DNA from 2 places in the Brevundimonas sp. SORGH_AS_0993 genome. Region 1 is predicted to be linked to the other one. Evidence: riboswitches for the same ligand, from Rfam matches in the RefSeq annotation. Region 1 holds a riboswitch; the other holds the start of a gene.
What was found. Region 1 has a riboswitch for cobalamin ahead of QE389_RS08855 (TonB-dependent siderophore receptor). Riboswitches for the same ligand answer to the same signal wherever they lie in the genome.
Positions count from the first base shown of each region.

Region 2: it holds a riboswitch for cobalamin, as region 1 does, so the genes downstream of both, QE389_RS07030 (DUF1852 domain-containing protein) here and QE389_RS08855 (TonB-dependent siderophore receptor) in region 1, are expected to answer to the same signal.

Region 1 covers NZ_JAUTAH010000001.1:1,764,762-1,778,895, reverse strand. Annotated here, with positions in the region: gene mutS (DNA mismatch repair protein MutS) at 1-258, opposite strand, end outside; gene QE389_RS08860 (DUF4328 domain-containing protein) at 369-1,061, shown strand; cobalamin riboswitch at 1,119-1,261, shown strand; gene QE389_RS08855 (TonB-dependent siderophore receptor) at 1,432-3,270, shown strand; gene QE389_RS08850 (aldo/keto reductase) at 3,254-4,174, opposite strand; gene maiA (maleylacetoacetate isomerase) at 4,256-4,891, opposite strand; gene QE389_RS08840 (fumarylacetoacetate hydrolase family protein) at 4,891-5,544, opposite strand; gene QE389_RS08835 (DUF883 domain-containing protein) at 5,683-6,027, shown strand; gene QE389_RS08830 (hypothetical protein) at 6,027-6,434, shown strand; gene QE389_RS08825 (hypothetical protein) at 6,630-7,253, shown strand; gene QE389_RS08820 (transcriptional regulator) at 7,256-7,558, shown strand; gene QE389_RS08815 (tyrosine-protein phosphatase) at 7,568-8,347, shown strand; gene QE389_RS08810 (anthranilate synthase component I family protein) at 8,344-9,693, shown strand; gene QE389_RS08805 (TadE/TadG family type IV pilus assembly protein) at 9,645-10,181, opposite strand; gene QE389_RS08800 (TadE/TadG family type IV pilus assembly protein) at 10,174-10,683, opposite strand; gene QE389_RS08795 (pilus assembly protein N-terminal domain-containing protein) at 10,716-11,144, opposite strand; gene QE389_RS08790 (Flp family type IVb pilin) at 11,384-11,560, shown strand; gene QE389_RS08785 (Flp family type IVb pilin) at 11,886-12,062, shown strand; gene QE389_RS08780 (prepilin peptidase) at 12,164-12,682, shown strand; gene cpaB (Flp pilus assembly protein CpaB) at 12,825-13,745, shown strand; gene QE389_RS08770 (type II and III secretion system protein family protein) at 13,754-14,134, shown strand, end outside.
Region 2 covers NZ_JAUTAH010000001.1:1,411,387-1,425,520, reverse strand. Annotated here, with positions in the region: gene QE389_RS07055 (Fic family protein) at 1-374, opposite strand, end outside; gene QE389_RS07050 (hypothetical protein) at 516-872, opposite strand; gene QE389_RS07045 (cysteine hydrolase family protein) at 893-1,513, opposite strand; gene QE389_RS07040 (hypothetical protein) at 1,515-1,739, opposite strand; gene QE389_RS07035 (Crp/Fnr family transcriptional regulator) at 2,184-2,942, shown strand; cobalamin riboswitch at 3,025-3,244, shown strand; gene QE389_RS07030 (DUF1852 domain-containing protein) at 3,354-4,334, shown strand; gene QE389_RS07025 (methionine synthase) at 4,364-5,392, shown strand; gene QE389_RS07020 (flavin reductase family protein) at 5,398-5,958, shown strand; gene QE389_RS07015 (acyl-CoA thioesterase) at 5,955-6,737, shown strand; gene QE389_RS07010 (hypothetical protein) at 6,785-7,000, opposite strand; gene QE389_RS07005 (YadA-like family protein) at 7,063-7,479, opposite strand; gene QE389_RS07000 (hypothetical protein) at 7,374-10,925, opposite strand; gene QE389_RS06995 (PAS domain-containing protein) at 11,051-12,802, opposite strand; gene QE389_RS06990 (cytochrome c oxidase assembly protein) at 13,090-13,812, shown strand; gene QE389_RS06985 (cytochrome b) at 13,809-14,134, shown strand, end outside.

The sequences.
Region 1 (14,134 bases):
GCCCTCCATCGCATGGACCGGCACCCCGGCCATGGGGATGTCCTCGCCCTGATGCTTGCCGCGCTTGGTCAGGGTGATGCCCAGCGCGGCCGCCGCGACCTCGGCGTCCTTGAAGAACAGCTCGTAGAAATCGCCCATGCGGAAGAAGAGGATGGCGTCCGGCTGGCCCGCCTTGGCCGTCAGATATTGCGCCATGAACGGCGTCGCGCCCTCCAGCGAGGCGGCGATTTCGGGGGGATGGGAGACGGGCGCGTTCATGTGGCGCGGAAAGTGACGGAAGCCGCTTCCAGGCTCAAGCAATTTGCTGGCGTGTCGGCGCCTGCCTGTCTAGCTTTGCTTTGACCCCTCAAGGTGAAGGAAGATCGGCAATGACCGAAGCCCGCCCGATCCGAAAGCTGACCAAAGCGCTGCGGATCACTTTGGCGATCAATATCGTCGCCAGCGCTGGTTGCGCCTTGGGCTATGGTCTCCACGCCGCCGTCGCGTCCCGCTACGATCCAGGAGCTTATGTAGGATCGTTCGATCTTCTAGAAGGGGCGCAGGTCGCCGATCTTCTGTTGATGTGTTCAGGGTTGGCGCTGTTGCCTGTCGGGCTGGTCGCCGGATTTCTTGCCCTGAAATGGAGCTATCGCTCAAACGCCAATGCTCACGTCTTTTCGCGGGGATTGGAGAATACGCCGCAATGGGCGATCTGGTGGTGGTTCATTCCCTTCGCCGCTCTTTTCAAGCCTTTCGCCGTCATCAGCGAGGTCTGGCGTGCGGCGTTGCAACCGGATCGCTGGAAGCCGCTGAAGGACCCGGTCCGCCTGAGATGGTGGTGGGCGGCGCACCTGCTCACGAGCGCCTTGGCGATCGCTGGGTCGGCGATGGAGCGATCGGCCGCGACTGCGAGTCAGGTAGTAATCACCGACATCGTCTCGGCGGCTGGAATGTTGGCTCAAGTGATTTCGACGCTGCTTTATCTGAGCGTGATCGGCCGTATAGAGCCGTTGCAGACCGCCCTGATCGCGCAGGGTCGTCGTCGCCCGGAAGCCACAAACACGCCGTCATGGGCGCCGTGAAACGGCAAGGCTCTTGTCCGGGAAGCTGGCCCCTGCGATAGGCCGCGTCAGGCGGTTTAGGGAACACGGTGTGACGCCGTGGCTGTGCCCGCAACTGTAGGCGGCGAGAGCGTCGTCCGTCCGGGGTCAGACGACCTCGGCGCCACTGGGTGACTGGGAAGGCGAGGACGGCGGTTTACGACCCGCAAGCCAGGAGACCTGGCCGCCAACGTCGCTCGTCGCTGTCCGGGACCAGGCAGGGGCGCGGGGACTCTTCTCGTCGCAGCGACCCGACCTTGCGCCGCCCGGACCCTTGAGGTCCGGCGGGTCGGTTCGCTCATGACGGTCTCTCGCGCGCATTCGCGGGACCGGAAACGGGGATCTCGCTCAAATGAAGCGTTCCATTCTTCTTTCGACGGCGTCTATCGCCGCCGCCTTCGCCGCGCCCGCCTTCGCCGCCCCCGCCGATTCTGGCGACGCGACCCAGCTAGACGAAGTCGTCGTCACCGCCACCCGCCTGCCGGCCATCGTCGCCGACACGCCCGGCGCCCGCGTCATCGACGGCAAGACCATCGAACAGCGCGGCGCAATCTTCGCCGCCGACATCCTGGCCGACGTGCCGGGCCTGTCGGTGACGCGCACCGGCGCCTTTGGGGGTGTCGCCCAGGTGCGGATGCGCGGCGCCGGGCCGGGCAAGACCCTGGTTCTGGTGGACGGCGCGCCGGTCAACGATGCGGCCGAGCCGAACGGCGCCTATGACTTCTCCAGTTTCGAACTAGCGGACATCGAGCGCATCGAGGTCCTCAGCGGCCCGCAGTCGTCGCTGTGGGGTTCGGACGCCATCGGCGGCGTGATCGCCTTCACGACCCGGGAGATCGACGGCCTGCGCGCCGAGGCCGAGGCCGGGAGCTTCTCGACCGTGCGGGGCCGGGTGTCGGCGGGCGTCGCCAACGACACCTACGCCTTCAACGCCTATGTTTCGCGCTTCCAGACCGACGGGATTTCGGCCGCGGACAAGGCGAACGGCAATCCGGAGGCCGACGGTTTCCGCAGCACGACCCTGGGCGCCAAGGGCCGCTACGCCCTGTCCGATGCGGTCAAGGTCGACGGCGCCGTGCGCTGGAACAAGTCCAAGGCCGACATCGACGGCTTCCCGGCGCCGACCTACGCCCTGGCCGACACCAATGACACCCAGAACAGCGAGCAGTGGTCCGGCTATGGCCGGGTGACGGCCCAGGCGTTCGGCCTGAACCATCAGTTCAGCGTCTCGGCCTCGGACCTGGACCGCACCTCCTACAGCGGCGGCTTCGGCTCGACCTTCAGCGGCGACCGTCAGGCCTATCGCTGGCAGGCGGACGGCAAGACGCAGGACGTGGATTACGCCTTCGGCGTCGAGCGCAACGAGGCCTCGGCGGCTCTGTCGTCGGGCCGGTCGCGCGACCTGTCGATCACCTCGGTGTTCGGCGTGGCCAAATACGACGTCGGCGCGCTGAACCTGACCGGCGGCCTGCGTTACGACGACACCGACCACTTCGGCTCCAAGACGACGGGGCGGGTGTCGGCGGCCTATGCCCTGTCCGGCGGCTTCATCCTTTCGGGCGCCTATGGCACGGGCTTCAAGGCGCCGACGGTCAGCCAGGCGGTCTGCGACTACTGCTATGCGCCGCTGCCCTGGCCCGAGCTGAAGCCGGAAACGGCCGACAGCGTCGAAGTGGCCCTGGGCTGGGCCTCGGCCGACGGCCGCTTCGACGGCCGCGCGACCCTGTATCGCCTGAACGTGGAGGACCAGATCACCTATTCGGCCGGCCGCTACATCAATGTGGCCAAGACGCGGTCGGACGGGTTCGAGCTGGAAGGCCGCGCTCTCTTGGGCGGCGGTTTCGACCTGACCCTGGCCTATGCCTGGACCGACGCCGAGGATCGCACGACGGGCGCGCGCCTGCTGCGCGTGCCCGAGCATGCCGGTTCGGCGACCCTGGGCTGGACGGGGGATCGCCTGTCCGGCGCCCTGACGGTTCGCGCGGAAGGCGATCAGGACGATTCCGGCGGCTTCTCCACCGTGGTCCGCAAGGGCTTCGTCACGGCCAATCTGAACGCCGCCTATGCGCTGACGGATTCCGTCACCCTGACGGCGCGGATCGAGAACCTGGCCGACGAACACTATCAGCAGGTGTTCGGTTACGGCGAGCCGGGCCGGTCCGGCTACGTCGGCATCAAGCTGCGCTACTGATCCGGGCGCGGGCGCCGGCGGTCAGGGCCGCCGGCGCCTCCAGCGCCAGGGACGCCCAGTCCAGGTCCGGGCAGGGGGCGTGGGCGGCGGCCAGGATCGCGCGCAGTTCGGCGGCCGAGGCGACGCTGGCCACCACCTTGTCCACGCCCTTCAGCGAAAGCGCATAGCCCAGGGCCGCCTGCATGGGGTCGCACCGCCGTTCCGCCAGACGCCGACGGGTGCGCGACAGGGCCTGGGCGTGGTCGGCCAGTTCGGGCGGCAGATCCTCTCCGCCCGCGAACAGGACGCCGCCGGCGAAAACGGACGACAGATGAACCGCCGCGCCGGCTTCGGCGATGGCTTCCAGAACCCCGTCCTGGGCGGCGCGCTGATCCAGAAGGCTGCACGGCACCTGGACCACGTCCGCCTCCAGCCGCCGGGCCAGAAGCGCCGGGCCGTCCTCGACGGCGGCGCAGAAACCGATGGCGCGGAACAGCCCCCTGTCCTTCAGGCTGCGCAGCCGGTCCCACAGGGCGCGGCCCTCGGCGCCCGCCAGTTCGGCGGCGTTCGAGACCAGAAGCGCCTCGCCGCGCGGCAGACCCATCCGTTCCAGGGATCGACGCGCCCGCGCCTCGATCCGGTCCAGCCCCTCGCTCAGCGGCACGGTGCGAACCGTGACCTGGAAGGGGGAGGGGAAGGGCCAGGCCTGGCCCAGGAGACGTTCGCCGTCGCCTTCGGGCCGGGTCGCGATCAGGCGAACCCCGGCGTCGGCCCCCGTCTGCAGCAGGAACCGCATCGCCTCCTCTCGCGCGCCAGCGGGCGCGGCCATGAAGGGATTGGGCGCGCGCTCGGGCTGCGTCACCACGGCCAGGGCCAGGCGATGGGTGGGCGAGGACGCCGAGGGTGTGGCGGGGGAATGCGGCACGGGCCCACCATGCGCGCACAATGCTTAAGGGACGCTGAGCGAGACCTTACGCGAACCTTACTTATACACCGTCGGTATGCGTCAGATGTCGGCGTCCGGCTGTCGGTCGGGATGGGCGTCGGCGAAGGCGGGGCGGGCCAGCGCGCGCGTCTCGATGGCGGTCAGGCCGGCCCAGGCGCCCGTGTCGACATTGAACCGCCGCGCCGAATAAAGCTGTGGAATCAAATAGCAATCCGCCAGGGTGGGGGCGTCGCCGAAGCAGAACCCCCCGCCGTCGCGCGCGACCAGGGCCTCCAGGGCGTCGAAGCCCGGCGTGATCCAGCGCGCGGCCCAGGCGTCGATGGTCGCCTGATCCGCGCCGAATTCCTTTCTCAGGGCGCCGAGCACCCGCAGATTGTTCAACGGATGAATGTCGCAGCCGACGACGGCGGCCATCGCGCGAACATGGGCGCGGTCGGCGGCGCCGGCCGGCAGCAGGGGCGGCTCGGGGTGGGCTTCTTCCAGCCATTCCAGGATGGCCGGGCTCTGGATCAGCACGGCGTCGCCGACCTGAAGCGCCGGCACCATCCCTTGCGGATTCAGGGCCACATAGTCGGCCGCCTTCTGCGCGCCCTTCCTCAGGTCGCGGGCGGCCAGGTCGTAGCCTAGCCCCTTCAGGTTCAGGGCGATCCGCACCCGGTAGCTGGCGCCCGAGCGCCAATAGCCATGCAGGATCATCAGACCACCTCGAACGACAGGGGCGCCAGGCCCTCTATGGTCACGTCCACCCGGTCGCCGCGCACCACCGGCCCGACGCCCGACGGGGTGCCGGTGAAGATCAGGTCCCCGGCCCGAAGGGTCCACAGCCGCGCCGCCGCCTCGACGATCCGCAGCGGGTTCAGGATCATGTCGTCCAGCGTCCCCGACTGTTTCGTCTCGCCGTTCACAGTCAGACTGATGGCCCCCGCCGGCGCCGGCAGCGCGCCCAGGGTCAGGGCGCCGCAGGGCGCGGACTGATCGAACCCCTTGGCGGCGTCCCAGGGGCGTCCGGTCTTCTTGGCCTCGGCCTGGAGGTCGCGTCGCGTCAGGTCGCATCCCGCCGCCCAGCCCACGATGACGCCCCCCTCGCCAATGGCCGCGACCAGTTCGGCCTCGTAATGCAGGCTCTCGGTGGCCGAGGGATAGGCGGGGTTGCGGCCGTCGCTGACCACGGCGTCGGCGGGCTTGCAGAAGAAGAAGGGCGTCTGCTTGTCAGGGTCCGAGCCCATCTCGCGCGCATGGGCGGCGTAGTTCTGGCCGACGCACAGGATACGGCGGACGGGAAAGCGTCGGTCGTCGCCGACGATGGGCAGGGACGGGGTCGCGGGGGGCGCAAACAGCCATTGGATCATGGCGCGCAAACTAGCCCGCCGAAAACGGCGTGACGAGGGGCCGCGCGCGTTCGGCGAACGGAACCCCTCAGGGGGTGTGGCGTTGGGGGACGGGGACCCCTATTCTATCGCAAAGCTTGAAACCCCGGAGCGCGCATCATGGCCACCACCAAGGCACGAGAAGACATCAAGGCCGACCTGAAGGCCCTCAAGGAGGATCTGAAGACCGGCGCCCGCGAAGAGACCCAGCGCCTGCGTGAAAAGGCCGCGGAAGCCGAGACCCGCCTGCGCGCCAAGGGCGAGGAAGTGCGCGAACAGGCGCGCGGCTATTACGAAACCGCCCGCGAGCGCGGCCGCGAATATTACGACGACGCCGCCGAGCGTCTGGACGAGGCGCAACGCTATGTCGTCGAGCGGGTGCAGGAACGTCCGCTGCAATCGACCGCCATCGCCCTGGGCGTCGGCGTGCTGCTGGGCCTGCTGCTGGCCGGCCGCCGTCGCTGATGTTCAAGGGCATCGTCAAACGGGTGGTGGCGACGGCCATCGTCGCCGCCAGTGTCTTCCTGGCCGTGATCTTCCTGGGTCTGTGCGTCTTCTATGGCCTCAGCCTGGTGATGACGCCGCTGGGGGCCGCCGCGATCACCTTCGGCGTCTTCGCCCTGGTCGCCCTGATCGTCGCCCTGATCTTCCTGCGGGGAGACAGCGACGACGAGGAGGACGAGGACGCTCCCGACGGTCTGGTCGGCAAGCTGCTTCATCTGGTGCGTGAGCGGCCGATCATCGGCGCGGTCGGCGGCCTGGGCGCGGCCTTCCTCCTGCTGCGCAACCCGGCCCTGGCCGCCATCGTCGCCAGCATGGTGGCCGATCGCAAGATGGACCAGGGCGGCTACGGCCGTCGGCGCCGTCGCTGAAGCCGGGAGCGCCTGACGCATCGACGGCGTGGACGTGGCGGCGCGACTCGGATTTAGGGCGCGGCGAAAGCCGAAGACATCATGGGGCGACGCTTCGGCGTCGCCCCATTCTTTTTGTCGCCATCGCCTCAGAAAAAGAACTTTACATCTCAAAGTAAATGGGCGAGAGTGGCGTATCGACATTCGGAGGCGCTCATGACCCGCGACACTCAAGCCGTTCAAGACGACATCGCCTATCTGCGCGGTCTGGCGCACGAAGGCCGAAACGCGCCGCTGCTGGCGGGCCCGATCCTGGTGACGGCCGGCGTCGTCTTCGGCGGGGCCAATCTGTGCCAATGGGCCATCCAGAGCGGATTGATCAACGTCAATCCCTGGGCCCAGCTGTGGCTCTGGGTCGCCGCCGGCGTGATCTTCGCCGGGGCCGTGACGGTGCTGATCGGCCGGATCAAGACCAAGCCGGGCTTCCATTCGGCCAGCAACCGTTCGGTCGGCGCGGCGTGGGAGGCCGTGGGCTACGGCATCTTCGTGACTTGGCTGTCTCTGGTCGCCTTGTCGGTGAAGACCGGCCACTGGTCGTGGATGTCGGTCATGCCGACGACGGTGCTGGTCGCCTATGGATCGGCCTGGATGGTCGGCGCGGCCATGACCCGAACCCGCTGGATGTCGCTGACGGCGCTGGCCTCCTACGCCGGGGCGGTGGCCGTGGCCTGGTTCGTGACCGATCCGCTGATCTTCCCGGTCTTCACGGCGGTCCTGATCGCGGTGGCCCTGATCCCCGGCCTGATCCTGATGCGGCAGGAACCGTCGGAGATCGTCTGATCATGGCCGACGATTTCGACATCGGCCGGATCGACGACGTCATTCACGGCCGTATCCGCCTGGGGATCATGGCCTATCTGTCGGGCGCGGACTCCGCCGACTTCAACACCCTGAAGACCCGGCTTCAGACGACGGACGGCAATCTGTCGGTCCATCTGCGAAAGCTGGAGGAGGCCGGTCTGGTCGCCGTGGAAAAGAGCTTCAACGGTCGAAAGCCCCTGACCCAGGCCCGGCTGACAGAGGCGGGCCGAACCGCCTTTCTGGACTATCTCGATGCGATGGCGGCGCTGTTGCCGACGCGCTAAGGAGCCGGGATGACCAGCCGTCTCCACAGCTTCGAACGCATCGACAATGTCCGGGACTACGGCGACTACGACACGGCGGCCGGGCGGCGCATCCGTTCGGGCCTTCTGTTGCGTTCGGCCCACCATGCCCGCGCGACCGACGCCGATCTGGCCCGGCTGAAGGCCATGGATGTCCGCACCATCGTCGATCTGCGCCGGCCCGGAGAGCGGCGGGACCAGCCGTCGCGGCGCTATGACGGTTTCGCCGGTCGGGTGATCGAAGGCGGTGTCGACGACGGGGTGGAGGCGCCGCACCTCACCTTCCTGAAGACCCAGGACCTGACGCCCGATTCCGGCCGTCGATTCATGACCCGGACCTATCGCGCCCTGCCGTTCGACGCCGCCCATCTGGACGTCTTCGGCCGTTATTTCCGGGCCCTGGGCGAGGCCGAGGGGGCGGTGCTGATCCACTGCGCGGCGGGCAAGGACCGGACGGGCGTGCTGGCGGCCCTGACGCATCACCTGCTGGGCGTGGGGCGTGACGATCTGATCGCGGACTATCTGCTGACCAATACGGCGGTCGATCTGCCGGGCCGCGCCCCCGCCATCGCCAAACAGTTGCACGCCCTGACCGGCCGCCTGGCGTCCGAGGATGCGTTGGTCGCCTTTCTGGGCGTCGAGCCCGTCTATCTTGAGGCCGCCTTCGAGGCCATCCAGACGGATTTCGGCTCCATCGACGCCTATCTGGAGCGGGCTCTGAACGTCGATGGAGCCTTGCGCGACCGGATCGTCGCCCGGCTGTCGGCTTGAACGCGCCCCTGACCGAGAGCGTCGTCCTGTCGGCGCCCTGGACCGAGCCGGTTCAGGTCGCGGCCGGCCTGGGAGACGGCGACGGCGTCCTGATCCTGCTGTCGGACGGGGGACCCGGCGGGCGCTGGTCGCACATCGGGGCCCAGCCGGATCTGACGCGGACGGGGCCGCTCGAGGACGCCGCGCCCTTCGCCGCCCTGCGCCAGGAGGCGTTCGGGCCGGGGACCGTGGGTCTGGCCGCCTATGACGCCGGGGCGCGACCGGCGACGGGGCCACGCGACACGGTGTGGCCCGACCTGATGCTGGCCCGCTATCCGGCCCTGCTGACCTTCGATCATCACGCACGGACGGTTCGCGCCGTCGGGCGGGGCGCGACGACGGAAAAGGCCCGGATCGCGGCGCGCAAGGCGCTGGCCTGGCGGGATCGGGCGACGCTGTTTCAGACGCCCTCGCCGCCGGCCGAGACCTTTGACGCCGAGGCGCCGCCCCAGGTCTATCGGGACGCCGTGGCCGACGTGGTCGCTCGCATCGCGGCGGGCGAACTGTTCCAGGCCAATGTCGCGCGCGCCTGGTCCGGCGTCCTGACGCCCGAAGGCCGACCCTTCGACGTCTTTCTGCGCCTTCAGACGCAACGCGCCGCGCCGTTCGGGGCCTATTGGCGGTTGGGCGACCGGGCGATCGTCTCGAACTCGCCCGAGCTGTTTCTGGCCTTCGACGCCCGAACGCGCCGGGTGGAGGCGCGGCCGATCAAGGGCACCCGCGCCCGCGCCGACGATCCCGCCAAGGACGCCGCCCTGGCTGCCGACCTGATCGCCAGCGCCAAGGACCGCGCCGAGAACCTGATGATCGTCGATTTGATGCGGAACGATCTGTCGCGCGTCTGCACGCCCGGTTCGGTCAAGGTCGAGCGGCTGTTCGCGGTCGAGAGCCATCCCACCGTCCATCATCTGGTCTCGACCGTGACGGGCGCCGCGACGGCAGGCGTGGGCGCGGCGGACCTTCTGGAGGCCACCTTTCCGCCCGGCTCGATCACCGGGGCCCCCAAGCATCAGGCGATGAAGGTGATCGCGGGCCACGAGCCGCCGCGCGGGCCCTGGTGCGGGTCCCTGTTTCTGATCGAGGCGGACGGCGGCTTGACCGCCTCTGTCCTGATCCGCACGGCGGGCTTTCAGCGGATCGGCGGTCGCTGGCGCTATCGCACCCTAGCCGGCGCTGGCCTGGTCGCGGACAGCGATCCCGACGCCGAGCGGCTGGAGACCGAGGCCAAGATCGAGGCCCTGCGCGACGCCCTGGTCGGTCAGCAGCCGGTGCAGGGAACGGTTTCGACGGTGCGCGGCCGCAGATAGGCCACCCGTTTGAAGTGGAAGAGGCCGGGCGCCATCTGGCTGAACGACGACTGGTAGTCGTAGAAGGTCTCCGACACGATGACCGACTCGCCGTTTTCCAGCATATCGGCCGGCACGTCGGCGTCCTGGGGCTTCAACTTGTCGCTCATGCCCTTGGTCCGGCTCCAGTCGACCTTGTAGGTGTTGGCCGAAACGCGGGTCACGCTGCTGACGCGCTGTTTCAGCGTGGCGGTCGGGAAGGGGCTCATGATCAGTTCGCCGATGGCGAAGATGTCGGAAATCTGGGCCGGGGTGGTGGCGTCGGTCTGGGACACCAGGTCCGCGACCATGGAGGCTGTGTGGCCGGTGCGCTTCAACGCCATATAGCCCTGACAATATTCGATCATGCCGAAGTAGAGCAGGATCATGATCGGCGCCAGGAAGGCGAATTCGATCGCCGCGCCGCCGCGCGTGTCGCCGCCCATGGATCGTAAGGCGCGCCTAGACATTCCACGGCTCGTTGCGGAAGGCGGTGGCGGCGCTGAGCAGCAGGGCGCCGTTCTTCAGGCGCGATCCGGCCTGGCTGAGAAGCGGCGTCACCAGGGGCTGCTGATACCAGGCCCGCACCAGGATCAGATCGCCCGGCTGGCCCCCGTCATAGATGACCTGCTTCGGATCCATCTCGCCGTCCCTGATCGGATTGGGCGGGTTGGGGGTGGTGAACTGCGGAATGACCCGCACATCGACTGTCAGCCGATCGCGGCAGTCGCTGTTGAAGACGCCCATCCGCTCGCAAACGGCGGACTTGAACTTGGTCTGGTCGAACTTCTGGCTGGACGCCTGGCCCGTGCGCACCAGGCGGCTGGTCTCCACCACGGCGTTCTCCAGCAGGGAGTCCACGACGAAGGCCAGACCCAGCTCCAGCATGGCGAAGATCATGAAGAAGAAGGGCAGGGCCACGAAGGCGAATTCCACCGCCGCCGCGCCCTCGCGCCGACGTCCGCCGCGCATCCTCGATTTGCCCCGCGCGATCACCGATCGGCTCAGGGCGCCGTCGGACCGGAGCTGGTGGAAGGCACGGTGCGAACGCTGGGCGCGCAGGTGGACGCGCAGGTCATTTCGGTCGCCTGGGCGCCGCGCCAGACCCGCACCGATCCGGTGTTGCCGCCGCTGACGACGATTTCGCGCTGGAACAGGGTGCGGCCGACGCCGTCGACGGCCACGACCTCGGTGATGCCGTAGCCCTTGCCGACGATGAACAGGGTGTTGGCGTCGACCACCGACACGTCCGCGATCTGAGGATTGCCCACGATGACGGAGGCGGCGGCGCCGCGCAGCTGCACGCGGGCGGAACGGTCGATCTCGACATTCAGCGCGCCGTCGGCGCCGCTGCGCGCCTGGGCGGCCAAAGGAAGGACGGCCGTGGCGGCGACGGTCAGGGCGGCGATCAGCGCGGCGGCGGGACGTGACATCGGCGGCTTCTTCTAAACGGCGCGCACAGGCGCGGACGCCCGCAGGATGCGCCAGACTTTCTCAACAAAGGCTGAAGCGACGGCACGAGAATTTTCTTTGGTAAATTCGAGCGTAACCACAAGTCGTGACTCAGGCTTAACGGCCGTGTGCGATTGTCATCCTGCGTTTGGGGGTCAAGCGGGCCACCGGCTCCCCCCGCCAAGTAGCTCGCTAGACATTTTTGAAAAGGAACCTACCCATGACCAAGTTCATCTCGCGTTTCGCCAACGACGAATCGGGCGCCACCGCCATCGAATACGGCCTGATCGCCGCCCTGGTCGCTGTCGCCCTGATCGGCATTCTGACGACCATGAGCGGCAAGCTGCACCAGACCTTCTCGAAGGTTTCCACGACCCTGGACAACGCTTCCAAGTAAGTCGCATCCAAGAGATCGCGGAAGGGCCGAAGCGCAAGCTTCGGCCCTTTTGCTTTGGGGCGCGTCCATCGGCGTTCACGCATAATAGACGTGAGATCAGATCGCGTTGTGTTCCGTGATCTTCGTCAAGATTTCTAGACTGCATTCTATTGGATGTTGAAATCGACCGGAGATTAATCTCCGGATTTTGGTTAATACGTCGTCACAACGCCGCATGACTAGTTTTTAAGACAAGCGTGGCAGTATGGCCTTGCTTTCGGGGGTCGGGCCATTGGCTCCCTTCCGCCAATCGAACCGCTTCGAAATATTGAATGAGGACCAATCCATGACCCAGTTTTTCTCTCGCTTCGCCAACGACGAATCGGGCGCCACCGCCATCGAATACGGCCTGATCGCCGCCCTCGTCGCTGTCTCCCTGATCGGCATTCTGACGACCATGAGCGGCAAGCTGAACCAGACCTTCTCCAAGGTCTCCACGACCCTGGACAAGGCTTCCAAGTAAGCTGCGTCGGACGATGTCCACGCAAGGGCCGAAGCGCACGCTTCGGCCCTTTTGCTTTGTCGGAAACCCAACCTTAAGTCCTGCCGGGTAAGGTCGAGGTCATGGACGCTCTTCTGCTCATTCTACTCGGCATGTTTCCGGCGCTCGTCATCGTCGGCGGTCTGAACGACCTGACGACCATGAAAATTCCAAACTGGATTTCATTGGCCCTGGTCGCCCTGTTTTTCCCGGCGGCCTTGCTGGCCGGCGTCGCACCCATGGACATTGCGGCGCATGTCGGCGTCGGCGTCGCCGCCCTTCTGGTCGGCATGGCCATGTTCGCCCTGAACTGGATCGGCGGCGGCGACGCCAAGCTGCTGGCGGCGGGCTGTCTGTGGATGGGCGTGTCCGGCGCGCTGCCGTTCCTCTTGTGGACCGGCGTGGCCGGCGGCGGTTTCTGCCTGCTGCTGATGAGCGCGCGGACCTATTACCCGGCGATCGCGCCCTTGGTGTCCCAGGCCTGGATTGTCCGCCTGATGCAGCCCAAGGGCGATATTCCCTATGGCGTGGCCATCGCCATCGGCGCCCTGATCGCCCTGCCCGAAAGCGGTGTTGCGGTCGCCTACATCGCCGGTCGATAGGGCCGCAACGTCTTAAAAAAAAGGCTGGCGAATCGGCGTTCTGGGCCGCTTAGGAAGCGTTAACCCTCTGGCGTCATGATTGTTAACGGTAGGGTGTGGGGGAACTCATCCTCGGTTTCACGCCTGCCGGAGACCTCTCTGGATGAAGCCTGCGCGCATCGTCGTCATCTGCATCGCCGCCGTGTCCGCCATCGGCCTGGCCCTGGTCGTTCGCACCATGGTCTCCTCGTCGCATCGGCCCGCGGCGCCCGCCGCGGCCGCGCCCGTCGAGAACAGGCCCATGACCCGCGTTCTGGTGGCGAACGCCGATTTGACGCCGGGCAAGCGCCTGACCGAGGCCGATCTTCAGTGGAAGGACTGGCCCATCGACGAGGTCGATCCCGCCTTCATCACCGACGGCTCCAACTCCGCGCCGGCCAAGGACGCCAAGCCGGCGGACGCCGTGGGCAAGGCCGACGCCGCCGTGCAGCGGATGGCCCGCGCCGCCTCCGACCTGGCCGGACCGGGCGTGAAGTCCGACTATATCGGTTCGGTGGTGCGCGAACGCATCCTGGCGGGCGAGCCGATCCTGCCGCGCAAGATCGTCCGCGCGGGCGACAGCGGCTACATGGCCGCCTATCTGGAGCCGGGCATGCGCGCCATGGCCATCGGCGTCACCGTGGAATCGGCGGCCGGGGGCTTCATCCTGCCGGGCGACCGGGTCGATGTGGTCATGACGCGAGAGATCGAAACCGTCACCGCCGCCGGCGGAACCTCCAAGAAGACCTTCGTGTCCGACGTGGTCATGCAGAACATCAAGGTCCTGGCCATCGACCAGACCACCCGCGCCGGTCCCGACGCCCAGTCGGTGGTCGGGGCCACCGCGACCCTCGAGGTCCGCCCGCAGGACGCCGAGCTTCTGGCCAAGGCCAAGTCGGAAGGCGAACTGTCCTTGTCCCTGCGCTCCTACGCCGACACCGGCGGACCGTCCGGATCGGTCGGCCGCGGCGCGGCCGATGCGTCCGCGCCGCGTTCGGTCCGCATCTATCGCGGCGGCGCGCCCGAGGTGGTGGTGACGCCATGAGAAATCCGATGATGCGCCCGATGATGCGAAAGACCGCCGCCCTGGCCTGCGCCCTGCTGACGGCCGGCGCCCTGGCGCCCGCCTCCGTGGCCCAGACCCGCGCAGCCGTGGCGATGGGCGCGACGCCGCAGATGATCAACCTGCCGCGCGGCTCCTCCTTCGCGGTCGACCTGCCGGCGGACGCCCGCGACGTGATCGTGTCGAACCCGCAGGTGGCCGAGGCTATGCTGCATTCGCCGCGCCGCATCACCGTGATCGGCATCGCGCCGGGAGAGACGGACGCCGTCTTCCTGGACGCCGCCGGCCGCACGATCCTGACCCTGCGCATCCGCGTCGATGCGGGCGTCAGCGCCCTGCAGGACACCCTGAATCGTTTGTTTCCCAGCGGC
Region 2 (14,134 bases), 350 kb from region 1:
TTCCGCTCCAAAGTCGCTTGCATGGCAAGGATATCATTGGTCGTGATCAGGCCCGTTCGGCGAACGGTGTCAAAGCCCTCTCTCATGGCTCTGGCGTAGCTAAACACCTCCTTGGCGGCGAGACTCGCGAAACGATCAGCGAGTGCATCGCTTCGGTAGAGGTCATCATGCGTCGTGATGATATTTTCGATTGCCGAACTGTCCTTCGCTTCTTGCAAAGACAGGGTGTTGATCAGGATTGACTCGTTAGGCACCAACCCGGCGGCACCTTTCAGTTCGGCAAGCGCGCCGCGCGCTGACGCGAGCTTTTTCAGGACAGTCTTGGTTTCCAGATCAATGGAGAGTGGAAGCAGGGGCGGCATATAGGTGGTCATCCTTGGAGGTCGCTCCTTACTCCAACCGCTGGACTATTTCTGCCACCTATAGCCCAAATCTCCAGACCTGCGTTCTTCCAACCGTGGCTTGAGCCTTCCGAGGCACTTTTACCCGAACATGAAAGACCCTGCCCCTGACGATCAGGCTGGGAGGATTTGCGCGCCGATGATGGGGCGACCGAGAAGACGGTGAAGAGGGCCGTTTCGACGGTTGGTGTAGCAGGTTGGTGTAGCAGTCCCGGTCGGCAGAAGCCGTTGTTCCAGAACTGTTTTCTGACCTTTCCAGACGATGCTGGTGTAGCAAGCTGGTGTAGCAAACGCGCGTTTTCGACCGCCCGAGAGCGGTTTCTTCAACGCTTGCAATGTCATTGAAGGGAATGGTGGACGCGACAGGGACGGGCGCGCCGGGTGGTCGGCGTGGCGGATGCGGAGGATGAACCGGCGGCTCCGGCCCGGTGGCGGCGTGACGGCGGCCAAGGGCTTGTCGATGGTCTTCATTCTACTCGAGAATGGGAAGGTCAGCCCCAGCCCCCAGTCTCAGGCCAGGCGACAAGAACCTCGGCGCATTCGGCGGTCTCGATCTGTTGGCTGAAGCGATCACTGTACAGGGACAGCAGGTTGTCGTGGGGACCGTCGGCCGAACTGCAGACGGCGTCCGTTACGACGACCACGCGATAGCCGCGATCCACAGCCCCCAGAACCGTGGCCAGGACGCACACGTCGGTCTCGGCGCCAGTGACGACCAGGGTGTCGATCCCATGCTTGTGCAGGGCGGCGTCCAAGGTGGTCTCGAACCAAGGCGAATACACGCGCTTGTCCACCACCCGCGCCGGCGGAACGAAACGGCGTAACGTCGGCGCCAAGTCGATCAGTTCGAGCGACATGGCCCTGCGGGTCATGGACGCCCAGCGCCGCCAGTAGGTCTTCCAGGCGCCGTCGGCATCGGCGGGGTGGTCGGCCGGGATGAAGCGCGTGAACCAGGTCTGGGCCGCGCGTCGGGCGCACAGTTCTGCGATGATCGGGAGGATGCGGGCGGCCCAGGGTGTGTGCCAGTCGGTCTCTTCGATGAACATCCGTTGCATGTCGACACACAGGTGCGCCGTGGTCGGTCCCAGGCGCGCGCGCAGGCCCGACGGCATCTCAGCCCTGCCTCTCGGACGCGGCGCTCGCATCGCCCGGCTCTTCGCCTGTGTGATGCTCGACCGCGCCGCGCTCTACTTCGCTACGCGAAAAGACTTCTTCCTGCCCCGCCTCCAGCAGTTCGTCCTCATCGCCCCCTAATCCGCCCTGCGCCAGGCCGGCGGACGCATCCTGCGCTTCGGGTCCCCGTTCGGCGCCTGTGACGGGGCGGTGCGTTGGCGCCATCGGCAGCCCTCCTCTAAGTCATTAGTGCAAACCGGCGGTCGCCGCCCCGGTTCCTGTGTCACATTCCGGATGCTGGGCGGCGGAGGAGGCCGTTTTCGAACTTTGGGACGACGAGGGAACGACGGGCGCGGGCGCGGGTTCTGTCCCGCATGAGCCGACGTTCAAGAAAACCCTCGATTCTCAAGAGCCGACGCGGCGTGGTCCTGCTGTTGGCGATCCTCGCGGGGGCTTTCGCCCTGCTGTACTTCGGGGTCGGCGCCACCGCCTTCCTGCGCACCCAGCCCCCGTCCTTCTAGGCGAGACGGCAAGGCTCGGCGCGGCCGAGACAAGGCTTCTGGGCGGACTTCGGCCGCCGTCGATCGGACGAGGCCAAGTCGGACGAGGCCAAGGCCGGAACTTACATGGGTTAGTGCGAGGCCCCGCGCATTTGTCCATCGCCGGGTCATGGACGACGTTTTCGATACGGAGCGCGATTCGCACGACAGGCCGAGCAATCGCTTCGGCGAGTTCCTCCGGCTTTCGGCCGAAGAGCGGGCTGTCGTCGCCGAGCTTCTGGGACCGCCCCAGCACTATCCGCGTCATCACGTCCTGCGCCGCGAGGGGACGGAGCCGCTGAACCTTCATCTTTTGCTGGGCGGCTGGGTCGCCGCCTCGCTGTCGCTGCCGACCGGCAAGCAGCAGATCGTCAAGGTGCATCTGCCCGGCGATCTGCTGGGCGCGCCGAGCCTGAGCCTGAAAAGCAGCGCGGAGACGTTGACCACCCTGACGCCCGTGGCGGCGCAGCCCCTGTCGCGGTCGCGGCTGATTGCGGCCTTCGCCCGTCATCCTCGCCTGGCGATCACCCTGTTTCTCAGCGCGCAGAAGGAGCGCGTCTCCCTGATGGATCGGCTGGCGCTGGTGGGGCAGGCCGACGCCCATGTCCGGATCGCCGCCCTGCTGGTCGATCTGTTCGATCGCCTCTCGGCCATCGGCCAAGCCCGAGACGGCGCCTTCGCCATGCCCTTGACCCAGCGGGACCTGGGCGATCTGGTCGGCATCACCCCGGTTCACGTCAATCGCACGCTGCGGGCCATGGACAAGGCGAACCTGATCCGCCGCTCCGACCAGACCATCACCCTGCTGGACATCGACCGGCTGCGCGGTCTGACGGGCCTTCCCCGACGCGACTTCGTCTTCGAGCCCGACTGGCTGCCTTTCCGCTGACGGTCGATGCGAGGGGGAGAGGCCAAGTCAACAAACACATAAAGATATCTTTATATGTTTGTTGACTTGGCCGGTCGATCTGGCATTCTGGCGCTGTCGAGGTTCTGCGCGCGGCTTTCGGGCTGTGCGGAGCTAAGAGGGAAGCCGGTGTGACGCATGGCGCGTCGAATCCGGCGCTGCCCCCGCAACTGTGAGCGGCGAGCCGAGGGTTCATCTCGTGTCACTGGGGTTCGCCCCGGGAAGGCCGGACCCGAAGCCGTGACCCGTGAGCCAGGAGACCTGCCCCGACCGATAACGTCCTCCGGCGGGGTGTCCGGTCAGGTCGCCTGAGCGCCGCGACGGGTCGATTCCGCGCGCGAGCGGTCGCGCGTCCCTGTCCGCTGTCTCGCCATAGCATCAGCGGCAGAGACCATGGCGAGCAGCGACTTCACCTTCACGATCAAGCGCACCGCGCTCGACGAGGATTACCGTCCCGCCGAGAACACGCGGATCACGACCAACTTCGCCAATCTGGCGCGGGGAGAGCGGCGCCAGGAGAATCTGCGCAACACCCTGAGGATGATCGACAACCGCTTCAACTCCCTGGCCGACCGGAACAATCCCCGGGGCGACCGCTATGCGGTCGAGCTTCAGATCGTGTCCGTCGAGATGAGCGTCTGTCCGGGCGAGGACGCCGACGCCTTTCCACTGATCGAGATTCTGCAGACGACCATCATCGACAGGGCGGATGGCGCGCGCATCGATGGGATCGTCGGCAACAACTTCTCCTCCTATGTCCGCGACTACGATTTCAGCGTGGTCCTGCCGGAACATATGAAGGTCCATGCCCGTGCGCCGGATGACTTCGGCGACCTGCACGGCAAGCTGTTCAGGCGCTTCCTGACGTCGAGCGCCTATCGCGACAATTTCGCCAAGCCGCCGGTCATCTGTCTGAGCGTATCCAGCAACAAGACCTATCACCGGACCGGCGACGAACATCGTGTCCTGGGTCTGGAATACGCGAACGACGACGTTTCGCCGACCGATCGGTATTTCGCCAAGATGGGGATGAAGGTCCGCTACTTCATGCCCAGGGGCAGCGTGGCGCCGTTCGCCTTCTATCATATCGACGACCTGACGGCGGACTACACCGATCTGGAACTGGTCAGCACCATCGCCACGATGGAGACCTTCCAGAAGATCTATCGGCCGGAAATCTACAACGCCAACTCGCCCGCGACCGCCCAGTTTCAGCCCAGCCTGAAGGCGCAGGACTATTCGCTGACCCGTATCGTCTATGACCGCGAGGAACGCAGCCGCCTGGCCGTCGAACAGGGCCGGTTCGTCGAGGAGCGTTTCATCAAACCTTATCGGCAGGTCCTGGACCGCTGGTCCGCCAGCTTCGCCGCCTGATCCCTCCTACGCACGCAAGGTCATTCCTCATGAAAACCCTGTTGCCCACCTCGACCGCCGGCAGCCTGCCCAAACCCGTCTGGCTGGCCCAGCCCGAGACCCTGTGGTCGCCCTGGAAGCTCGAAGGCGACGAACTGATCGAGGCCAAGCAGGACGCCCTGCGTCTGTCGTTGGACGATCAGCGCCGCGCCGGCATCGATATCGTCAGCGACGGCGAGCAGACGCGCCAGCATTTCGTCACCACCTTCATCGAACATCTGGAAGGCGTCGATTTCGAGAACCGCAAGACCATGCGCATCCGCAACCGCTACGACGCCAGCGTGCCGGTGGTGGTGGGCGCGGTCAGCCGCCCGAAGTCGGTGTTCGTGGAAGACGCCAAATTCCTGCGCGCGCAGACCGACCAGCCGATCAAATGGGCTCTGCCGGGGCCGATGACGATGATCGACACCCTGTACGACAACCACTACGGCAGCCGCGAGAAACTGGCCTGGGAGTTCGCCAAGATCTTGAACGAAGAGGCGCGAGAACTGGAAGCCGCCGGGATCGACATCGTCCAGTTCGACGAACCGGCCTTCAACGTCTTCTTCGAAGAGGTGAACGACTGGGGCGTCGCCACGCTGGAGAGGGCGGCCGAGGGCCTGAAGTGTCAGACCGCCGTTCACATCTGCTACGGCTATGGCATCAAGGCCAACACCGACTGGAAGAAGACCCTCGGATCGGAATGGCGTCAGTACGAGGAAGCCTTTCCCAAGCTGCGGACCTCCAGCATCGACATCATCTCGCTCGAAGCCCAGAACTCGCATGTGCCGATGGATCTGATCGAACTGATCCGGGGCAAGAAGGTGATGGTCGGGGCCATCGACGTCGCCACCGATACGATCGAGACGCCCGAGGAAGTCGCCGACACCTTGAGGAAGGCGCTCCAGTTCGTGGACGCCGACAAATTGTATCCCGCCACCAACTGCGGCATGGCGCCCCTGTCTCGCCGGGTCGCGAACGGGAAGTTGAAGGCCCTGGGCGCCGGCGCGGAAATCGTCCGCAGGGAACTCGGGGCCTGACCGCGATGACCCCCCTGCATGACGTCCACGACGACGCCGACCTGCGCCGACTGTTCGGGCGGTTCCCCACCGGGGTCATCGCCCTCTGTGCGATGGATCATGGGGAACCCGTCGGCATGACCGCCAGCACCTTCGTCGCCGTCTCGATCGACCCGCCTTTGACTTCGGTTTGCATCAAGCAAGGCTCTGGGGCCTGGCGTCGCCTGCGTCGTCAGGCGCGTGTGGGCATCTCTTTCCTCAGTCACGTTCACGCCGCGACGGCGCGCCAACTTGCGCAGAAGACCGGCGACCGTTTCCTGGGATTGGACCATGAGGCCACGGCCGGCGGCGCGGTGTTCCTGGCGGACGCCACGGCTTGGCTGGAATGCTCCATCGAGAAGGAGATCGGAGCCGGCGATCATGACCTTGTGCTCTTTCGGCTCCACCGTGGGGCCGTGGCTTTCGACGCCAGGCCCTTGGTTTTCCATTCCAGCGACTTTCATACCCTGGTGCGTCTCGAAGAGGGCCGCATGGCCGGGGCCAAGGGGGCGAAGGCTATCGTGAACATCGCGGGGGCTCGGGCATGATTTCGCGTCTGATCGACATGGTCTTCCCCGGCGACGCCAATCATCACGGGACGCTGTTTGGCGGGGTGGGGCTGGCCCATCTCGACAAAGTCGCCTTCCTGGCCGCCAGTCGTCATGCCAGACGGACCGTCGTGACGGCGGGTTGCGAACGGATCGACTTCGCCGCCCCGGCGCGGATCGGAGAGATGGTCGAAGCCGTCGGCCGCGTTGTCCGTACAGGGCGGTCCTCTCTGGGGGTTGAGGTCGAGTTGCACGCCGAAGCCCTGCTGACCGGCGAGCGACGGCTATGCACACGCGGCCTCTTCCATATGGTCGCTTCGAGGAAGGCTGGCGACGATCGGCCTCTGGAGCCCCTCGACCAGACGGAAACGGCCGATGACGGCTGGCTGAGGACCGCCGAGATGGTGTTCCCCGGCACGACGAACCACTATGGCGGCCTGTTTGGGGGTGACGCCCTGAAGCTGATGGGGAAGGCGGCGTTCGTCACCGCGACCCGTCACTCGCGCGAAGTCATGGTCATGGCCGCGACCAACCGGATCGACTTCAAGGCTCCCGTCGACGGCGGCGACATGGTCGAGTTGGTGTCGCGCGTTAAGAGGGTGGGGCGCAGCTCGCTATCGGTCGAGGTGCAGCTCTGGGCCGAACGATTGCTGACGGGGGAGAGGCGGCTATCGGCCACGGCCGAGTTCACCATGGTGGCGGTCGACGGCTCCGGGCGGCCCAAGCCGTTCGCCGTCGTTCAGGACGTCGCCTCCGGGCCGCCTTCAGCCCGCCTGTGACGGGAGAATCCCCGACCTTGCCTCCACCCCGTGTCCCGCGCCGCCGGCTAGAAGGTCCGCGGCTCGGGATCGACGAAGACGCCCGCCTGCGGCGTGAGCTTGGGATGGCGGGCCCGGATCGCGCGGCGCTGGCGGAGCATCTCATGGTAGCAGTCCGCCAGTTCCAGGAGCTGGAGATCGGTCAGCCGATCACCGGCGGCGATGAAGCGGGCCTTCATGGCTTCGAACCCATCCGGGCTAAGGGCAGTAAGAGCGTGGGTCATGCCTTGAACGGTCCGGGGGTGTGGAGGTGAAGCTGGGGGAGGCGGAGCCTCCCCCTCTCCGGTCAGAAGCGCCAGCCGATCCCGGCGTTGGCGCCGACATGGTTCTGGGTGTCGAAGGTCGCGCCCGCCCGGAAGACCATGGAGCCGTCGCCCAGGGCGCGGGAGTAGCCCATGGCCATGGCCGATTGGCCTTCATAGGTTCCATAGCCCACGGCGAACATCGACCGGCCGCGCTCGGCGATCTGCGGCATCCCGGCGGCGGCCAGGGCGCCCGCCGTGCCGGCGAAGGCCAGCTTGCGCACTTCCTGGACGTTGTAGTTGATCGCCGCCAGTCGCATGTCGGTGTAGGCGTTCGACTGCTGGATCGCCTCGTTCATGCTCTCGCGCATCTGGAGGACATTGACCGCGTCGGTGTCGGCGACACCGGCGGCGACGTTGCTGACCGTGACGGCCGGTCCGTCGCTGCGGCCCAGGACCACACGGGTCTGGCCCTGATCGGCATATTGCAGCGAGTTCCCCGGCCTAGCGTCAGGGCCGTATCCGCCGTCGACTGGGCGGCGGCCGCCGCCTGGTTGGTCTGGAACAGCTGCGAGCCGTTGACCGCTTCGGTCGAGGTCGCGGTCACTTGGCCGGCGGCGACATTGTTCAGCGTCACAGGGGCCGCCGCGTCGCCGCCCTGGAAGGTTACGCGATTGGTGCGCGCGCCCGAGGCGTCGGTCTCGTACTGCACGGCGTTCGTGGCGGCGAAAGCCAGTTCGTGGATCTGGCCGCCGTTGACGGCGTCGGTCGAGCCGGCGGCGATCCGGCCGTTGGCGACATTGTGCAGACCCACCGCGCCGCCGCTGGCCCCGACCAGAGTGAGGTCGTCGGAGCGCACGCCGCCGTTGGGCGTCTGGGGATCGTCGCTGTCGCTGTACTGCACGGGGCCGAGGCCGCCGTTGGCGATGTTGTTGGTCAGGTTGGTGATCGCCGTGGTGTTCTGGGCGACCTGGGTGTTGGTGGCGTGCAACTGCGATCCGTTGACGGCGTCCGTGGAGGCGGCGTTGACCTGGCCTGCGGCCAGATTGGTGATTGTGGAGCCGTTGGCGCCGGCCAGGGTCAGGGTGTCCCTCGTCGCGGTGTCGTAGGTGACGGCGGTTCCGGCCAGGGCGTCCACGCGATCCGCCACCCCTTGCAGCTGGGCGACATTGACCGCGTCGGTCGCCGCCGTACCCGCCGCGACGTGGGTCAGCTGTCGTTCGGCGCCGGCCGAGCCGAAGGCGACCGAGCCGGCCGAGGACTGCAGGCCCGCCACGCCCAGGGCGGCATAGTCGGCTTGAGCCGCGCGGTCGGCCACGCTTCCCGATCCCACGGCGACGCTGTTGTCCGCGACCGCCCGAGCTGCAGGGCCGATGGCGACGGCGTCCTGGCCCTGGGCGGCGGCAGGCGCGAGGTTGGAGTTGACGGCCAGATAGACGCTGGAGCCGCCGCCGGCCGGCGTCGCCGACAGGGCGTTCAGGAAGGTCTGGATGCTGGCGTACTGGACGCCTCGATAGGTCAGCGCGACATCCAGGGTATTGGTGAGGGGATCGAAGGCCGAGCCACCGCCGAAACCGGCCGCCAGGCTTTGGCCCAGGGCGAACGCCTGCCCCCCGTTCACCGCATCGGTCGAACCCGAAGCGATCAGTCCGGCGGCGACATTGTGAAGGCCGACGGGGCCGGCCAGGGCGCCCACCAAAGTCACGTCATTGGTCGCCACGCCGCCGTTCGGCGTCGTCGGATTGGCAGGATTCGAATACTGCACCACGCCGATTGCGCCAGTGTTCAGGTTGTTGGTCAGGGTGGTGATGGCGGTGGTGTTGGTGACGATGTCGGCGGTGTTGTCCGCGACCTGCGCGTTGGTGGCGAACAGCTGGGCGCCGTTGACGGCTTCGGTCGATGTGGACGAGAGGATGCCGGCGGCGACATTGTCGATGACCGTGCCGCCGCTGCCGGCGAGGGTGACGCGACCGGCCAGCAGGTCGTCATACATGACCGCCGTGTCGGACAGGGCGCCGAGGTTCGTCGTGAGGTTGGTGATGGCCGTCGTATTGGCCCCGACCTGGGTGTTGGTGGCGAACAACTGGGCGCCGTTGACGGCCTCCGTCGAGCTGGCGCTCAGGGCGCCGGCGGCGACATTGTCGATGACGGTTCCGCTCGCGCCGGCCAGTGTCACGCGCCCGGCCAGAAGATCGTCGTACATCACGGCCGTGTCGGACAGGGCGAGCAGATCGGTGGACAGGTTGGTGATGGCGGTCGTGTTCAAAGAAACCTGGGTGTTGGTGGCGAACAGTTGGTCGCCGTTGACGGCCTGGGTGGAGCCGGCGCTGAGGTCGCCGGCCGCCACATTGGAAACGACCGTGCCGCCGGCGCCTGCCAGCGTCAGGTTGGCTGCCGTCGGATCGTCATAGGCGACGGCGATGGCGGCGAGGGCCTGAAGGTCGTCCGAGACGCCCAGCAACTGACCGACATTGACGGCGTCGGTCAGGGCCGAGCCGGCGGCGATATTTGTCAGCTGGCGCTCGGAGCCCGCGATCCCGATCGACACCTCGCCCGCCGAGGTCTGGGGCGCGTCCAGGCCCAGGGCGGCGTAGCCGATCACGGCGCCGCGGTCAGCGGCGCTCAAGGCGCCGAGAGCGACGCTGTTGTCAGCGCCGACAGAGGCGGCCGGGCCCACGGCGGTCGAATTCAGTCCGCTCGCCAAGGCGCCGCCCAGGGCGGAGTTCACCGACAGGAAGGGCGTTCCGCCGGCGGGCGTGGTGAAGATCGCGTCCAGCGCCTCCTGGACGCTGTCGTAGATGACGCCGTCATAGGTCAGGCCGATGTCGATGGTGCTGGTGGCGGGATTGAAGACGGTGCTGCCGCCGATCTCGGCCGCCAGACTGGCGCCTAGGCCGAAAAGCTGGGCTCCGGCGACGGCGTCGGCAGAGCCCAGCGCCAGAAGGCCCGGCGAAAGGTTGGTGATCCGCGTGCCTCCGGCCCCGCCCAGGGTCAGGGTGGCCGCCGTCGCGTCGTCATAGGTGACGGCCAGATCGGCCAGGGCCTGGAGGCTTGTGGAGACGCCTTGAAGCTGGCCGACATTGACCGCGTCGGTCAGGGCCGAGCCGGCGGCGATGTTCGTCAACTGCCGCTCGGCCCCTGCCGCGCCGAAAGACACTTCGCCCACGGAGGTCTGAGCCGTCGTGAGACCCAGGGCGGCGTAGTTGGCCAGGGCGCCGCGCAGGGCCGCGCTGTCGGCGCCGAGGGCCAGGCTGTTGGCGACCGCCACCGAAGCCTCGGCGCCCAGGGCGATGGAGCCCGAGGCGCCGCCGAGGATTTGAGCCTCTCGGCCCAGGGCGACCGCATCGGCCGCCGTGGCGGCCGTCCGGGCGCCGTTGCCGAAGGCGATGGCGTTCAACTCGCCGGCGATCGCCACCGCGCCGCCGGATCCCAGGCCGGTGATCCGGTTGCCGCCGATGGAGATTCCCTGCTCGTCGGTCAGGGTGAAGCCGTCGGCCTGATTGATGCAGGCGTCGGGAAGATCGACGACGGCGCCGTTCACATCCAGAACCCGCAGTCGGATGTCCTCACTGTTGGCGGCGCTGGCGAGAAGGCCCGTGGCGTTCACGTTCAGCCGCGGCGTCAGGATGCTGAGCAGACCGTTGACGGTGTTCTCTATGGGGGTTGCGATCCCGGTGATGACGGGCGCCATGATGTTCGTCACGGCCGAGGCGGGAAGCGAGACGCCCGTACAGACGTCCACCACGCTGGTCTGCGCCCGCGCCGGAGCAGGCGTCAGAAACAGACCCAGAGGCATGACGGCGCCTAGGGCGTAGGCGGCGGCGACCAGGAGCCGCGTGGTCAGGCGCGTGACCCGTGTTGCGCCGCCTGGAGCGGGCGTCCGGCCGATGATCGATCGTGCGTGCATTGTAATCCTCCCAGCTTCGGGAAGGCGTTCGGCGCTTCCCGATCGGTGAGGCTAATGCGGGGTGGACACAATCGTGACGTGTTTGCGAATCCTTAGCGTCCGCGTTGGGGTTCTACTTTCGGCGCCTAGGGGCGCTGAACGGGTAGGGCCGAAACGGGGGTGAAAAGGTTGGACGCCTGGCTGACCGACTTCAGGCCGAGTTTGTCCAGGGCCTTTGTGCGATGGTAGTCGACGGTCCGGGGGCTGATCCCCAGCTGGCGGCCGATGGTCTTGGAGGTGCCGCCCTCGACGGCGCGACTCAGGATATCTCGCTCCCGTGCCGACAGACGCGCCAAACGCTCCCTGGTGGATCTACCAGGTATCTCCAAATCATTGTTCTGATGGATATTTATGAGATGATTGCGGATGGCGCCGACCAGGGCCTCCTCGGTCTGATCGTAGGACAGGACATCGACCACGCCCGCCCTGTGCAAGGCGATGATGTCGCTCGGGGACGCCATGGGGTCTCCCAGAACGACCAAGGGATGGTCGGGCCAGGCAGGTATGACCACCTCGGCGACCCGCAGGATGTCCGAGACTGTCGAGTCCGAACAATAGACGACGACGCCCACCTCGCTTCGCTCTCTGGGGCGATAGGCCATGTCCTGCGCCGCATCGACCCTGAGGCCCGTCGCCTCCAACGCCTTGACCAGAGAACAACCCCGGCGGGCGGGGTCGAGCAGGAGCACCTTGGTCACGGCGTGGTTGCGGACCCTGGATTCGCCCATCAATCCGCTGACGGATCCGTCCGCCTCGATCACCGGAAAGGCGGTGTCTTCCACGGCGTAGAGATCGCCCGCGGCCGTGCGGACCCGGTAGGCCGTGCGGACGGGTCGCCCTGTCGCCAGGGTTTCCAGAGCCGCGCGGCAGGATGGACGATCCTCGTCCACGACCAAGGCCATTTGGTCGGCCCAGGAGAGAGCCCCCCCCTTGTCGCCGGGCCAGTTGGTGCGTCCGTCGGCGTTCAGGAACCGGCGGGTCCAGGTGACGGCATCCGCCGTCCAGAGAAACCGACGCTCGGTCGAGGCGTCTTCTCCCTCGTCCGCTTCGATCGCCGCCGAATGCCATTCGACCAAGGCCCCGGTCTCGTCGAACTGGGGCAGGGCGCGCAGGGTGAACCAGCGATAGACGCCTTCGGCGCTGCGAAGGCGATGGCGGCTTTCAGTCGGTTGGGCCAATGTGACTGCGCGGCCCCAATCCGAGATGACCCGGTCGCGGTCCTGCGGGTGAAGCCAACCGATCCAACCCTCGTCTCTCGCCTGGGACAGGCTGACGCCGAGATACGCCTGACATCGCTCGTTCATCCAGCGCACGACGCCCCGGGCGTCGAGTCGCCACAGAAACATCGGCGCCAGAGCCGTCAGAGAGTCCACGGTCGCTTCCGCCGCGGCCAGGCGGGCGCGAAGCCGCTTCTCTTCGGTCACATCCCGGAACACGCAAAAGATCGCCGACACCTTGCCGTCCCTGGCGACCGGGGTGATGGCGGTTGTGACCCAGAGTTCGATCATCCCTTCGGGGCGATCGACGGTGACCCGCACGTCCTGCGCCTGTCCGGCCTGGCCCGCCCACGCGGCATCCAGCGTCGGCGCCAGCTGAGCGGCCAGCGAGGGCGCAAGATGGGGCAGGGCCGTCCCCTGCGCCGCCGCCAAAGGCAGCATCAGCGACCTGCAGGCTTCGTTGAAGTAAATCGTGGCGTCGGCGCCCACCAGCACCAGGGTGGGGAAGGCCTGGCGCAGCAACGACTCCACGGCGCTTACAAGCCAGTCTCGGTCCAACGCCCCTTCCGCGCGGCGCGAATCCGCGGCCGCGGACAAGCCCTCGCCCATCGCATTGATCATGCGATCACCCTCCCTACACCCCTGTGACATTCGCCGAGTCACAACTTTCGGTAAATAGGTCCGGCGACGAGAAATTACCGCAAAGCTTTGATTTTTATGATGACGTCTTCCTTCGTCGCACCCTTAAGTTGGCGGCGACAGGGACGGGGGCCTTCGGGCCGGCGTTCGGTGAGGAGCTTTTCCAAAATAGTGTCGCCGGACGCGCGTGGAACTTGTCACCGCAAGGTCTCATTTAAAGGTCGCATATCTATCGGGGAGACGCGCTTGCGATCGTCTGCGGCAGAATCATGAGGGCGCCGGCGCTGTGGACTCCCTATTGCGGCGTCGCGCCCCAGATAGGGGAGTGGCGCTGGAATCTGGACCCCGTGCTGCTGGCGGCCCTGGGGCTTGCCGCTGTCGTGATCGGGGCGCGGCTGGAGGGACGACGGCGCGGGCTCGGAATCGCCGCGATGGCCGTTCTGGCGGTCGGGTTCGTTTCGCCCCTCTGCGCCCTCAGTTCGGCGCTGTTTTCGGCGCGGACCATCCATCATGTGCTTCTGGTCGGGGTCGCCGCGCCCTTGTTGGCGTCGATGCTGCCGGTGCGGCGCGCGGGTTCTCTGATCCTGGCGACCGCCGTTCAGGCTGTGGTGCTCTGGGCCTGGCATGCGCCCGACGCCTATGCCTCGGCTCTGTCGAACGACGGTGTCTATTGGGTGATGCAGGCCAGCCTGCTGGCCAGCGCGGTCTGGTTCTGGTGCGCCGTGCGGTCGGCGACGCCGCCGGCGGCCGTCGTGGCGTTGCTGGCGACGATGCTGGCCATGGGCCTGCTCGGGGCCGTGCTGACCTTCGCTGGGCAGGCCGTCTATGCGCCGCATGCCTATACGACCCTGGCCTGGGGCCTGACGCCGCTTGAGGACCAACAGGCGGCGGGGTTGATCATGTGGGCGCCCGCAGCGGCGCTCTATCTCTTCGCCGCCTTGTGGCGGTTGGGACGGATGATCGGGTCGGACGTCGAGGCGCGCCCGGCATGATCGAGAAGCTGTTCACACAACTGTTGGAATGGGCGGCGGGACACCATGAAGAGGGGCGGTATTCGCCGGTCGGCATCGGCTTTCACTGGGTGATGGCGGGGTTGGTCGTCTTCCAGCTGTTCTGGGGCTGGTGGATGGGGCGGCAGCCCGTCGGCGGGGCGATGATGGCCGCCTACGACCTGCATTTCGCCATCGGGGTTCTGATGCTGATCCTGGTGATGGGCCGGCTCTCGTGGCGGCTGCTGGCGCCCGATCTGATCAATGACGCGGACAAGCCGGGGTGGGAGAGCCTGGCCGCCCATGTCACGCACTATGTCTTCTA